2 regions of the Thiohalorhabdus sp. genome follow, and region 2 is predicted to be linked to the other one. Evidence: riboswitches for the same ligand, from Rfam matches in the RefSeq annotation. Region 2 holds a riboswitch; the other holds the start of a gene.
What was found. Region 2 has a riboswitch for cobalamin ahead of ACLFRB_RS04555 (TonB-dependent receptor domain-containing protein). Riboswitches for the same ligand answer to the same signal wherever they lie in the genome.

Region 1: linked by a shared signal. The riboswitch ahead of ACLFRB_RS10330 (hypothetical protein) and the one ahead of ACLFRB_RS04555 (TonB-dependent receptor domain-containing protein) in region 2 are both predicted to bind cobalamin.

The regions. Positions count from the first base shown of each region.
Region 1 is NZ_JBKGZG010000049.1:3,724-9,016, forward strand. Features, by position in the region: gene ACLFRB_RS10320 (MBL fold metallo-hydrolase) at 424-1,119, opposite strand; gene ACLFRB_RS10325 (hypothetical protein) at 1,288-1,836, opposite strand; cobalamin riboswitch at 1,933-2,137, shown strand; gene ACLFRB_RS10330 (hypothetical protein) at 2,286-2,831, shown strand; gene ACLFRB_RS10335 (hydrogenase maturation protease) at 2,828-3,271, opposite strand; gene ACLFRB_RS10340 (Ni/Fe hydrogenase subunit alpha) at 3,268-4,569, opposite strand; gene ACLFRB_RS10345 (sulfhydrogenase subunit delta) at 4,566-5,293, opposite strand, start outside.
Region 2 is NZ_JBKGZG010000012.1:49,187-54,479, reverse strand. Features, by position in the region: gene ACLFRB_RS04570 (ABC transporter ATP-binding protein) at 1-388, opposite strand, end outside; gene ACLFRB_RS04565 (FecCD family ABC transporter permease) at 385-1,413, opposite strand; gene ACLFRB_RS04560 (ABC transporter substrate-binding protein) at 1,447-2,259, opposite strand; gene ACLFRB_RS04555 (TonB-dependent receptor domain-containing protein) at 2,360-4,228, opposite strand; cobalamin riboswitch at 4,334-4,580, opposite strand; gene ACLFRB_RS04550 (AbrB/MazE/SpoVT family DNA-binding domain-containing protein) at 4,762-4,998, shown strand; gene ACLFRB_RS04545 (PIN domain-containing protein) at 4,995-5,293, shown strand, end outside.

The sequences.
Region 1 (5,293 bases), on a different contig from region 2:
TTTGCCGTCCGCGGGGCGGACGGCCGCGGTCTCATCCCGGCCCTTCCCCTGGTGCCGCCGGCATCCCCGTGGCGCGGTGGCTCCCGGGCATCCGCCCGGCTGGATGGCCCCGAGGGAGTGCGCGGGCCGGGGGCGCTCCCTCCAGGGCCGAAACTACCTACCATTTGGTTTCGGATTGAGCGTAAGTCTCCTGCAGCCGGGGTTAGGCGTCAACCTACTGGATAACTGGGGAATTTTTAGCCTAGCTTCGTTTGCCTTCTGGGTGCCTAGAACGGCCTTCGACCACAACTCCTGTCCCGGGTGGGAGACACGCTCAACGAAACCAGCCTTGCTGGTGTGGGTTTTTGGGGTGAGGGTGGGCAAAAAAACGCCGGGGCAATTGCCCCGGCGCCCGGCCGTGAGGGGAGAAACGGCCTTGCAGGGTCAGGCGGCGTGCTTGCGGCCGCACTGCTTGTTGGCGGGCACGGCCTCGTCGATCCGCTTGGGATAGGGGAGGTCGAGGTTGGCCATGATCTCCAGGAACTCCTCGCGGCTCTTGTCCATCCCCAGGCGCGGGTTGCGCTCCTTCTCCTGGCCGATGGTGGAGACATGGCGGTGGTTGTAGTCGTGGCCGGGATAGACCAGGGTCCGCTCCGGCAGCGCGAACAGCTTGTTGCGCACCGACTCGAACAGGGCCTCGGCGTCGCCGTTCTGGAAATCCGTGCGACCGCAGCCGTCGATCAGCAGCGTATCGCCGGTCAAGACCATGTCCCCGACCACGTAGCTGTGGCTGTCGTCGGTGTGGCCCGGGGTGTAGAGGGGGTCGATGCGCACGCTACCCACCTCGACGGGCTCGCCCTCGCGCACCTGGAAGTCGGCGCAGTCCACCCCGCTCTGCTCCGGCAGGCCGACCCGGCAGCCGGTGCGCTCGCGCAGCTCGGTGTCGGCGGCCACATGGTCGGCGTGCACGTGGGTCTCCAGGACGTACTTCAGGGTCAGGCCGTGCTCCGCCAGGGCCGCCAGGTCGCGGTCCACCATGGAGGCCACCGGGTCCACGAGGACGGCCTCGCGGGTCTCCTCGTCGCCCAGCAGGTAGGTGTAGGTGGAGGTCTCGGGCTCGAACAGCTGACGGAAGATCATGGTTCTACCTCCTTGATCCCGGCTATGGGCGGGCCACTGGAGCGTTAGAGTATTAGCGTTTTCTTATTGACTTGGATGCCCATGGCCGGGCGAAGTTCCCGACCCTTTCCGTCAGCTTTCCGGAGGCAGGTCCAGGGGGCCGCGAGCCGGCATGGCCGGCCCCGGGTGCTAGTGGAACCGGTAGCCGATGCGGAAGCGCAGACCGGTGTAGTCCACGTCCCGGCCGTCCCAAACCCCCAGGCCCTCGGCGCGGGTGATCATGCCCATGGTGTAGAGCTCGCCGGGACCCTGGACGCCCAGGCTGAAGCCCCAACCCGGGCCCAGGCCTTCCCGGGTGTAGCGGTCGCCGTCCACCACCTGGCGGTGCAGGCCCAGGTGGGCGCCCACGAACATGGTGCGGTACCACGCCCGCCCCTCCAGCCCGAGAATGGCGTTGCGCACGGAGGGGTCTTCGGCCAAGTCGTCGCTGGTCTCCAGGGCAAGGCTGAAGAAGGGGTTCCAGGAGAAGGCGCCGTGCACCGGCACCTGATAGTCCAGCCCGAGATTGACCCCGTGACTGGCGTAGTCCCGGTCGGCGGGGGAGTCGCTGAAGCGGTTGTCGTGGAAGGCCAGGCCGCCGAAGAGACTGGGGCCGGCCACCGGCCCCGCGTGAGCGGCGGATGCGGCCAGGAGCAGGGCGGGCAGAAGGAAGCGGGACAGGGTCCGGGCAGGGCGCATGGTTCCTCCAGGGGCTGCGGTCTCGGGTACCGCGAAAACCTAGGGGATTTCCCGGATCCCTGCAACGCCCCTTGCCAGCGCCCCGCCATTACCCGTATCTTGAGTCCAATCTCCGGTTCACCCCCAAAATATTGGGTGTCGCAAGAGGGAACCCGGTGCGAATCCGGGACTGACGCGCAGCGGTGTTGGGGAACGAAAGCCGCACGAGGTCGCCGACCTCGGGCACTGCCCTTCGGGGTGGGAAGCCGCGGCCGTAGGCTGCCCCTGAGTCCGAAGACCTGCCGGAGAACCCCGTCCCAACGGGACGGGAACCCGCGAGCCTTCGCGCCGGCGTCCGGATTCCGGACCAGGGCTCCCGGGACCGGCGGGCCGCCGCGCCCCCGTGCCCCGGCCCCGCCGCGTTGGCTCCAATCGACCGATAACGCGCTTTTGCGGCGATTGGAGATCCCATGAGCAGCCGTTTCCCCCGTCCGGGCCCCTGCGTGGGCCCCGCCGTCCCGTCCTCCCTGGACTCCGTTTCCCCCCTCCAGCGAGCCACCGATCACCTGCGCCGTGTCCTGCGCCTGCAGGAAGGGACCGGGCCGGCCGCCGAGGCGCGGATCAGCGCCCAGGTGGAGGACCTGCTGCAGCGGCTCCCGGCCGATGCCCTGCCGGCTCCGGAGGACCTCGTCGACCAGCTGTGGGCCGTCCTGCTGGAGGCCGGCCAACCCTTGGCGGCCCGCTTCTTCCGCCCGTACCGCGCGGGGCGGGGCCCGGTCCTCTGGGTGCGGCGCCCCGGCACCGGCGCCGACCCCCTGGCCCGCGAGCGCGTGGAGGCGGTGCTGGAGCGCCGCTGCCGGGCCCTGGAGGATCCCCACCTGGACGGCCCCCGCATCCACCGGCTCTGCCGGGCCCGGTTGCGCGACGGCATGAGCGAGGCGGCGCTGGTGCGGGTGCTGGCGCTGACGAGCCCCGGCCAGGCGGCGGTGCTGGACCGCCTGGGGGTCACCGTCTAGGGGGACATCCGGGCGGCTACCTCCTCCCGCACCGCCTGGGCGGCCCGGGCCACCACCGCCTCCGCGGGTGGAGTCCGCGCATCGGCCTCTACCCCGACCACCACCCACTCCGACAGGACTCCCACCCGCCCGGCGAGGGCCAGGGCCTCCGCCAGCCCGAAGCCGTGGGAGGACAGGGGCTCGGCCGCCGGCAGCTCGTCCAGGTGGCGGAACCGGTGCAGGGTCCCCGGCGGGGCCCCGCTGCGCACCGCGTCCACCAGCACGGCGTGGCCGACGCCCTCCAGGTGGGGCAGCAGCCCCGGGCCCGGACGGTCCAGGGCGGCGAGCCGCACCGCCGGCCAGGACGCTTCCGCCTCCGCCCGCAGGGCCTCCACCACCGTCCACCCCACCCGGTCGCCGCCGAACGGCGAGCCGATGCCGAGCACGGCCACGGGGATCATTGGCGGTGGACGGTGAGGTCGAGGAAATGGGTGGCGCAGGAGATGCAGGGGTCGTAGTTGCGGATCACCCGCTCGCCGAGGAAGCGCAGCTCGTCGTCCGGGGCGTCGAGGCCGCGGGCTTCCAGGGTGGTGCGCAGGTCGTCCTCCATGCGCGCCTGGTTCTGCGCCGTGGGCGGCACGATGCGGGCGGCCGTCACGCGCCCGGCGTCGTCGGTCTCGTAGCGGTGCCACAGGACCCCCCGCGGGGCCTCGGTGGCCCCGTACCCCGTGCCGGCCCGGGGCGCGACCTCGGCGTAGGGCCGTTCCGGGACCCGGTAGTCGCCCAGCAGGCGCACCGCATCCACCAGGGCCGCGTGGATCTCCAGGGCCCGGGCAAGCAGGGAGTGGAAGGGGTTGGTGGAGGGCAGCGCCGGTCCCGTGTCCGCCAGCAGGGCCCGGGTGGGCGCGGGCAGCACGTCGGCGTTTAGGTTAAGCCGGGCGAGCGGGCCCACCAGGTAGGGCTCGCCGTGCAGGCGGGCGTGGAAGGCCGTGGAGTGGGGCACCTGCTCCTCGGTGACGTGGTCGGCGAAGGCGGCCACGGGGGCATCGAGGCCGGTGGAAGCGGCAATCCGGCCCCGGTTCATGGGGTAGTCGGCGCCGTTGCGCAGGGCCAGGCAGGGGAATCCCTGGCCGTTGTCCGGCAGACCGAATCCCGCCGCCCAGCGCGCCAGGGCCTCCGCCTCCGGGACGGCGGCCTCCAGGCGGCCCCGCAGGTCGGCAACGTCTGCGGCCTTTGGTGCGTGGTGGAAACCGCCCACCCGCGCCCCTACGGGGTGCACCGCCCGCGCCCCGAACAGGGCCATGAGCTCGTTGCCCAGGGCCTGCAGGCGCATGCCGCGGCGAACCTCCTCCGGGTGGTCGGCGGCCATGGCCAGGGCGCTGTCGTAGCCGAAGAAGTCCGGCAGGGCCAGCAGGTGGATGTGCAGGGCGTGGCTCTGGATCCATTCCCCGCAGTAGAAAACTCGGCGCATGGCGCGCACCCAGGCGCCGGGCTCCACGCCGAAGATGGACTCCAGGGCCTGCACGGCGCTCATCTGGTAGGCCACCGGGCAGATGCCGCATATGCGCGCCACCGCGTCGGCCACCTCGTGGTAGCCCCGCCCCTGCAGGAAGCGCTCGAACAGGCGCGGCGGCTCGAAGATGCGGAGCTTGAGGTCCGTGATGCGGCCGCCCGCGGCGTGCACCTCCAGGGCGCCCTCCCCTTCCACCCGGGCGAGCACCGGCACGTCGATGTCGATGCGGCGGGTGGGGTCGCTCACGGGCCTCCCCCGGCGCCCCAGCGCAGGCCGGCGCCGTGCAGGGGCTCGCGGTGGCTGTGGATGAAATGGAAGCGCCGGGCCACGTCCTCGCGCATCAGCCCCAGGCCCTCGAAGCGCCGTCCGAGGGCATCGGGATTGGGGTTCTCCGCCGGTCCGTAGCAGCCGTAGCAGTCGCGGCCGAAGGCGGGGCACAGGGCGCCGCAGCCGGTGACCGTCACCGGCCCCAGGCAGGGCTGGCCCCGGCTCACCAGAACGCAGACGTGGCCGGCCCGCTTGCACTCCATGCAGACCTTGTCCCGCTCCGGGACCGGGTCCACCCCCCACAACAAAGCCCGCACCGCGGCGAGCACCTGGCGGCCGTTCACCGGGCAGCCCCACAGCTCGTAGTCCACCGTCACGTGGTCGGCGATGCCGGTGGAGGTGGCCAGGCTCTCCACGTACTCCGGCGAGGGGTAGACGTCCGCCAGCCACTGCTTGCCGTCGTGGAGGTTGCGCAGGGCCTGGATGCCGCCGGAGGTGGCGCAGGCGCCGATGGGCACCAGGTAGCGGGTGTTGGCCCGGATCCTCTGGATCCGCTCCGCCTCCTCGGGCGTGGAGATGCTGCCCTCCACGAAGGCGATGTCGGTCTCCGCTTCGGGGGCCACCGGCCCGGCCTCGGCGAAGTGGACGAAGTCCACCAGCTCGGCGAGTCGCACCAGAGCCTCGCCGAGGTCCAGGAAGGCCA
Region 2 (5,293 bases):
CCTCCACCCCGGTGGCGGCCAGCGCCCGGTCCACGGCGTAGGCGTCCGCGCTGCCCAGGCGCTGCCAGGGCCCAAGGTGGGGCAGCCGGCCCAGGGCCACCACCCGCTCCACGGGCAGCGGCCAGTGCACGGTGGCCGCCTGGGGCAGGTAGCCCAGCTCCCGGGCGCGGTCGCGGCCACGCATGCGGTCCAGGCGCGCGCCGTTCAGGCGCACCTCGCCCTGCTCCGGGGCGTGCAGGCCGGCCAGGGCGCGCAGCAGGGTGCTCTTGCCGGCACCGTTGGGACCGAGGATGGCGGCCACCTCCCCCGGCTGCAGCGTCAGGCTCACCCCGTGCACTACCGCCCGGCCGCCCTGGGCCAGGGTCAGGACCTCCGCTTCCAGGCTCAAACCGTCATCCTCCGCGTCTTGAGCACCAGGTGGAGGAAGAACGGCGCCCCCACCAGGGCCGTGACCACACCCAGCTTGAGGTCCAGGTCCGGGGAGAAGCGCAGTCCCAGATCGGCGAGCAGCAGCAGGATGGCGCCCCCCAGGGCGCTGGCGGGGAGCAGGCGGGCGGGCTGATAGCCCACCAGCGGCCGCAGCAGGTGCGGCACCACCAGGCCGACGAAGCCGATGCTGCCTGAGACCGCCACCCCGGCGCCCACCGCCAGGGTGGCCCCGGTGATGATGCGGAACCGCAAGGCGTTCAGGTTGAAGCCCAGGCTTCGGGCGGTCTCCTCGCCCATGCTCAGGGCGTCCAGGGCACGGCCGGCGGAAAGCAGCAGCGCCACCCCCGCGGCCATGAACGGCAGGCCCCAGGCCACGTGGTCCATGCCGCGGTCGGCCAGGGAGCCGAGCAGCCAGAACAGGATCTCCGTGGTGGCGTGGGGGCTGGGCGCCAGATTCAGGGCCACGGAGATGAGCGCACCGGCCAGGCTGGAGATGGCCACCCCGGCCAGGATCAGGGTCTGGACGTTGGCCTCCCGGCCGGCCAGGCCATAGAGCAGCACCAGCGACAGCAGGGCACCGGCCATGGCGGCGGCCGGCAGGGCCAGGGGCACGGCAGCGGCCACGCCGGTGTAGAGGGTGACCACGGCCCCCAGGGCGGCGGTGTTGGAGATGCCCAGTACCCCGGGCTCCGCCAGGGGGTTGCGCAGCAGGCCCTGCAGCCCGGCCCCGGCGATGCCCAGGCTCGCCCCCACGGCCACGCCGAGCAGGGTGCGGGGCAGGCGCAGCTCCTGGACGATGAGGGCCTCGGCGGTGGAATCCGGGGCCCACAGGGCCTGCCAGACCTGACCGGGGGCAAGGGCCACGGGGCCCAGCCCCAGGCTGGCCACGCTCAGAGCGAGCACCGCCGCCCCCAGCAGCGTCAGCAGCCAGCGTCCCGTCCCCCCATGGATCCCGCCGGGGGGTACGCCCCCGGAGGCTCGCATCCCGCTATCGGTACCCATGCCTGTCCTTTCTCCTCAAAGTCCCAGCTTCCCGGGGTCGGAGACCTGGATCCCGTAGGCATGCTCGGCCAGACGGGCCACTGCCTTGGCGTTGAACCAGCCACCGCAGTTCCAGAGTCGGCCCGGGAGCCACATGCGGGGCCGGCGCGTCTCCAATGAAGCGAAAACCGGGTGTTGCATCACCCCCTGCGCCAGGGAGGGCTCCGCATCGGCGAAGCCTGCCAGGATCAGGAAGTCCGGACGGGTGCTGACCAGGTGCTCCAGCGGGAACTCCTTGTAAGAGCCCGCCCCCACCTCACGCCCCACATTGCGCAGCCCGGCCGCCTGAATAAGGGTGTCCAGCAGGGCGCCCTCACCCACGGTCACACCGTTGGGCCGCACGGCCAGGGTCCGCAGCCGCTCCTCCGGAGGCGGCAGGCGCTCGGACACCGCCTCCAGCGTGCGGTCCATTCCGGCCACGAGCCGCTCCCCCCGCTCCGGGTGGCCCAAGAGCTCGGCCATCCTCCGAATGTTGTCGCGGATGGCGGGGAAGTCCTTGGGGCTGTCCAGGGTGACCACGCGGTACCCCAAATCATCCAGCCGTTCCCGCGTCTCCCGCTTGGTGTAGGGCCCGGAGACCACCAAGTCCGGATCCTGGGCCAGCACTTCCTCGGCGTGGCCGTGGTTCACCGAATATGCCGCGGCCTCCTCGGACATATAGGAGAAGGCCGGACTGCGCGCACGGTTGGAGACAGAGGCGATCTGCTCCGGATCCGCGAGCCCCAGCACCAGCTGGTCGGTGCAGGCGTTGATGGAAACCACGGTGGGCCGGTCGGCGGCCCCCGCCACGCCGGCCGGCATCCCCAGCAAGACCGCGGCGGCCAGGGCCGCCACGGTCCGAAGGAACAGGGGAACGGGCGCCCTGCGGACGCCCCCTTGGAAAGCGGGCCTAGTGCGCCCCATAGCTCAGGCTCACGAAGAATTCCCGGCCATGGGTGTTGTAGCCCTGCACCCTTTCGTAGTCCTTATCCAGGACATTGTTGGCCTCCACCTCCAAGCGCCAGGCATCCCCCAGGGCGCGGGAGCCCCGCAGGTGCAGGAGGGCGTAGCCGGGCATCTCCTGCTCGTCGGTGTTTTCCACCCCGTCGTAGCGCTTGCCCTTGGCCTCCACGGTGCCGCCGAAGGCCCACCGGTCCGTCCAGGTCTTCTGAACGTCCAGGGTGCCGCTGGCCTTGGCCCGACGGGGCAGCTGGTTGCCGGTTTCCTCGTCCTCGGGCTCCAGATAGGTCACCGAGGGACGCACGCGCCAGCCGCCCTTGTGCAGGTCCGCGGAGAGCTCGGCGCCGCGGATGCGGGCCTCGGCGAGATTCTCCGGGGTATCCACCCAGCCGTCATTATTGGTGTCCACGTTGACGATCAGCTCCTCCACCCGGGTCTCGAAGGCCCGCAGCTCCCAGCTCCCCCAGCCGGCCCGACCCTCCAGGCCCAGCTCCGCGGTGCGGGATTCCTCCGGTTTCAGATCGGGGTTACCGAAAAACCCAAAGCGGCCGTCCGGCCAATAAAGGTCATTAAAGGTAGGAGCCTTGAAGGCCGTGCCGTAAGAGGCCACCAGCTTCAAGCGCTCGGCAAGCCGGAAGCCCAGGTTCGCGTTGCCGGTGGTGTGCGCGCCGTAGGCCTCATTGTCGTCGTGCCGAAGGCCGAGGCCGACCTCCACCGGGCGCCAGTCGGCGAGCCACTGGCCGAACGCCGCCCGATTGTACCGGCTGTCCTCGGCGTACTCGCCACCGGACTCCAAATCGTAATCCAATCGGTCCTCCCGGAAATCGGCTCCCAGCACCAGCTCCTGGAAATCGGTGACATAGAGGCTGTTGCTCCACGAGGCCTCCTGCCGCCGGGTCCCGTGGAAGTCGGTCCGTTCGCCGTCCTTGAGGATCTCGCTCTCGTCCCGGCTCTCCCCGACCCGCAGCCGGGTGTCCCAGACGGCCCCCACGGACTGGCGGAAGGTCGCGGCGGCGGACTGCTGGACGATCTCGTCCTCCTGATCGGCATCGGGCTCCGATGGGCTATCGTATTCCGTGACTCCCTCGGCGCGCATGAAGTCCAGCCCCACCTCGCCCCCTGCCCAAAGCTCCTGCTCCAGGCTTGCCGACGCGGCGGTGCGCTCGTAGCCGTCATGGTCGGGGTTGCCTCCGTCCAGGGCGTCGATGCCCTCGGTGGCCACATGGTCCAGGCCCAGGCTGTAGCGGGTGTCGGCGCTGCCGCCCCGCACCCCGGCGCTAGCCTCGCGGTGCTCGTGGCTGCCGTAGCCGATTTCCGCATGGGGGTGGAACCCCTCCTCGCCCTGACGGGTGAAGATCTGGATCACCCCGCCCACGGCCTCGGCACCATACAGGCTGGAGCGGGGCCCGCGCACCACCTCGATGCGCTCGATCTGCTCCACCGGCAGGTGCTGGAAGGCCGCCTTGCCGGTGGTGGCCGAATTCTGCTTGATGCCGTTCACCAGCACCAGCACGTGGTCGCTGTTGGTGCCGCGCAGGAAGACGCTGGAGTCCTTTCCCGCCCCGCCGCTGTTGCTCATCTGCAGGCCCGGGACCCGCTGCTCCAGAAGGTCCTGGACACCGTGGGCGTTGCTGTTGGCGATGTCGTCCCGGTCGATCACCGTGGTGGCCGCCAGGGTCCGGGTGGGTTCCTGGGGGGTCCGGCTCGCGGTCACCAAGGTCTCTTCCAGCTGGGGCGGGGTCGCGGCGGTGGCGGGAACGAGGGGCAGGGCCGCGCCGAGCAGCACGGTTCCGGCGTACGGAAAACGGGAATGAAGCAAGTTGTCCTCCTGAGACGTGCACACCCGCACGGGCCGGGCACCTCGGAGGACTTCACAGGCGGGACGGGAAGGCGGAGGTCCGCGCCCGGCACCGCCCTCCGCAGCGCCGCAGCCGAAACCCCAGGCCGGTCTCCGGGCTGGCGAGCTGGCGGATCCCTTCGGACACCGCCGGGACAGCCGCCTTCCCGCGCTTTTGCGCAGTGGCATGAAGGCCGTCCCGTCACTCGCCTACCGTTGCGGGGGCAGCGCCGGCTTTGGCTCCCCTGGTCTCCCAAGGCGGGCCATACCGGACTTCCCGTTTCATTCCGCGGCCCTGCCGGGGCCGCGGAACACCTGAGGCGGGTTTTCTGGATTGTCATTGCCGGGCCACCCCGGCAAAAAGATGCCCAATAACCTACATGGGCCACCCGGGGACGTCAAAATCGGGCACCGGATTTCGGCCAGCAGCCGGAATCTCGGGGCATTGACCTGGACGCAACCGGCTCCTAAGCTTTCCTTACCGAAAAGTAAGGAATTTTCCCCAAGGTAAGGCCATGGAAGCGACCATCAGCAGCAAGGGCCAGATCACCCTGCCCAAGGATCTCCGGGACCAGCTCCATCTCCAGACCGGCGACCGGGTCACCTTCCTGGTGGAGGAGGACGGCTCCGTTCGGCTGATTCCCAAGCACCTCTCCATCAGGGATCTTCGGGGAAGCCTGCCGAAGCCGTCCCGGCCGGTGAGCCTGGAGGACATGGATCGGGCCATCGAGAAGGGCAGTGCAGGCGGATGATTGCCCTCGACACCAACCTCCTGGCCCGCTATCTGACGGAAGATCACCCGGAGCAGGCGGCAGCAGCGGCCCGCATCCTCGAGCAGGAATGCTCTCCCGAGCGGCCAGGCTTCGTGGCTCAGGTAGTGCTCTGCGAGCTGGTTTGGGTTCTGCGTGGGGCCTATGGCTACGACAAAGAACAGATCGCCAGCGTCCTGGAGCGCATTCTCACCGTGGCGGAGCTTACGGTGGAGAGGGAGGAAGTGGCCTGGCGCGCCCTGGCGGCATACCGCTCCGGGCCGGCCGACTTCGCCGA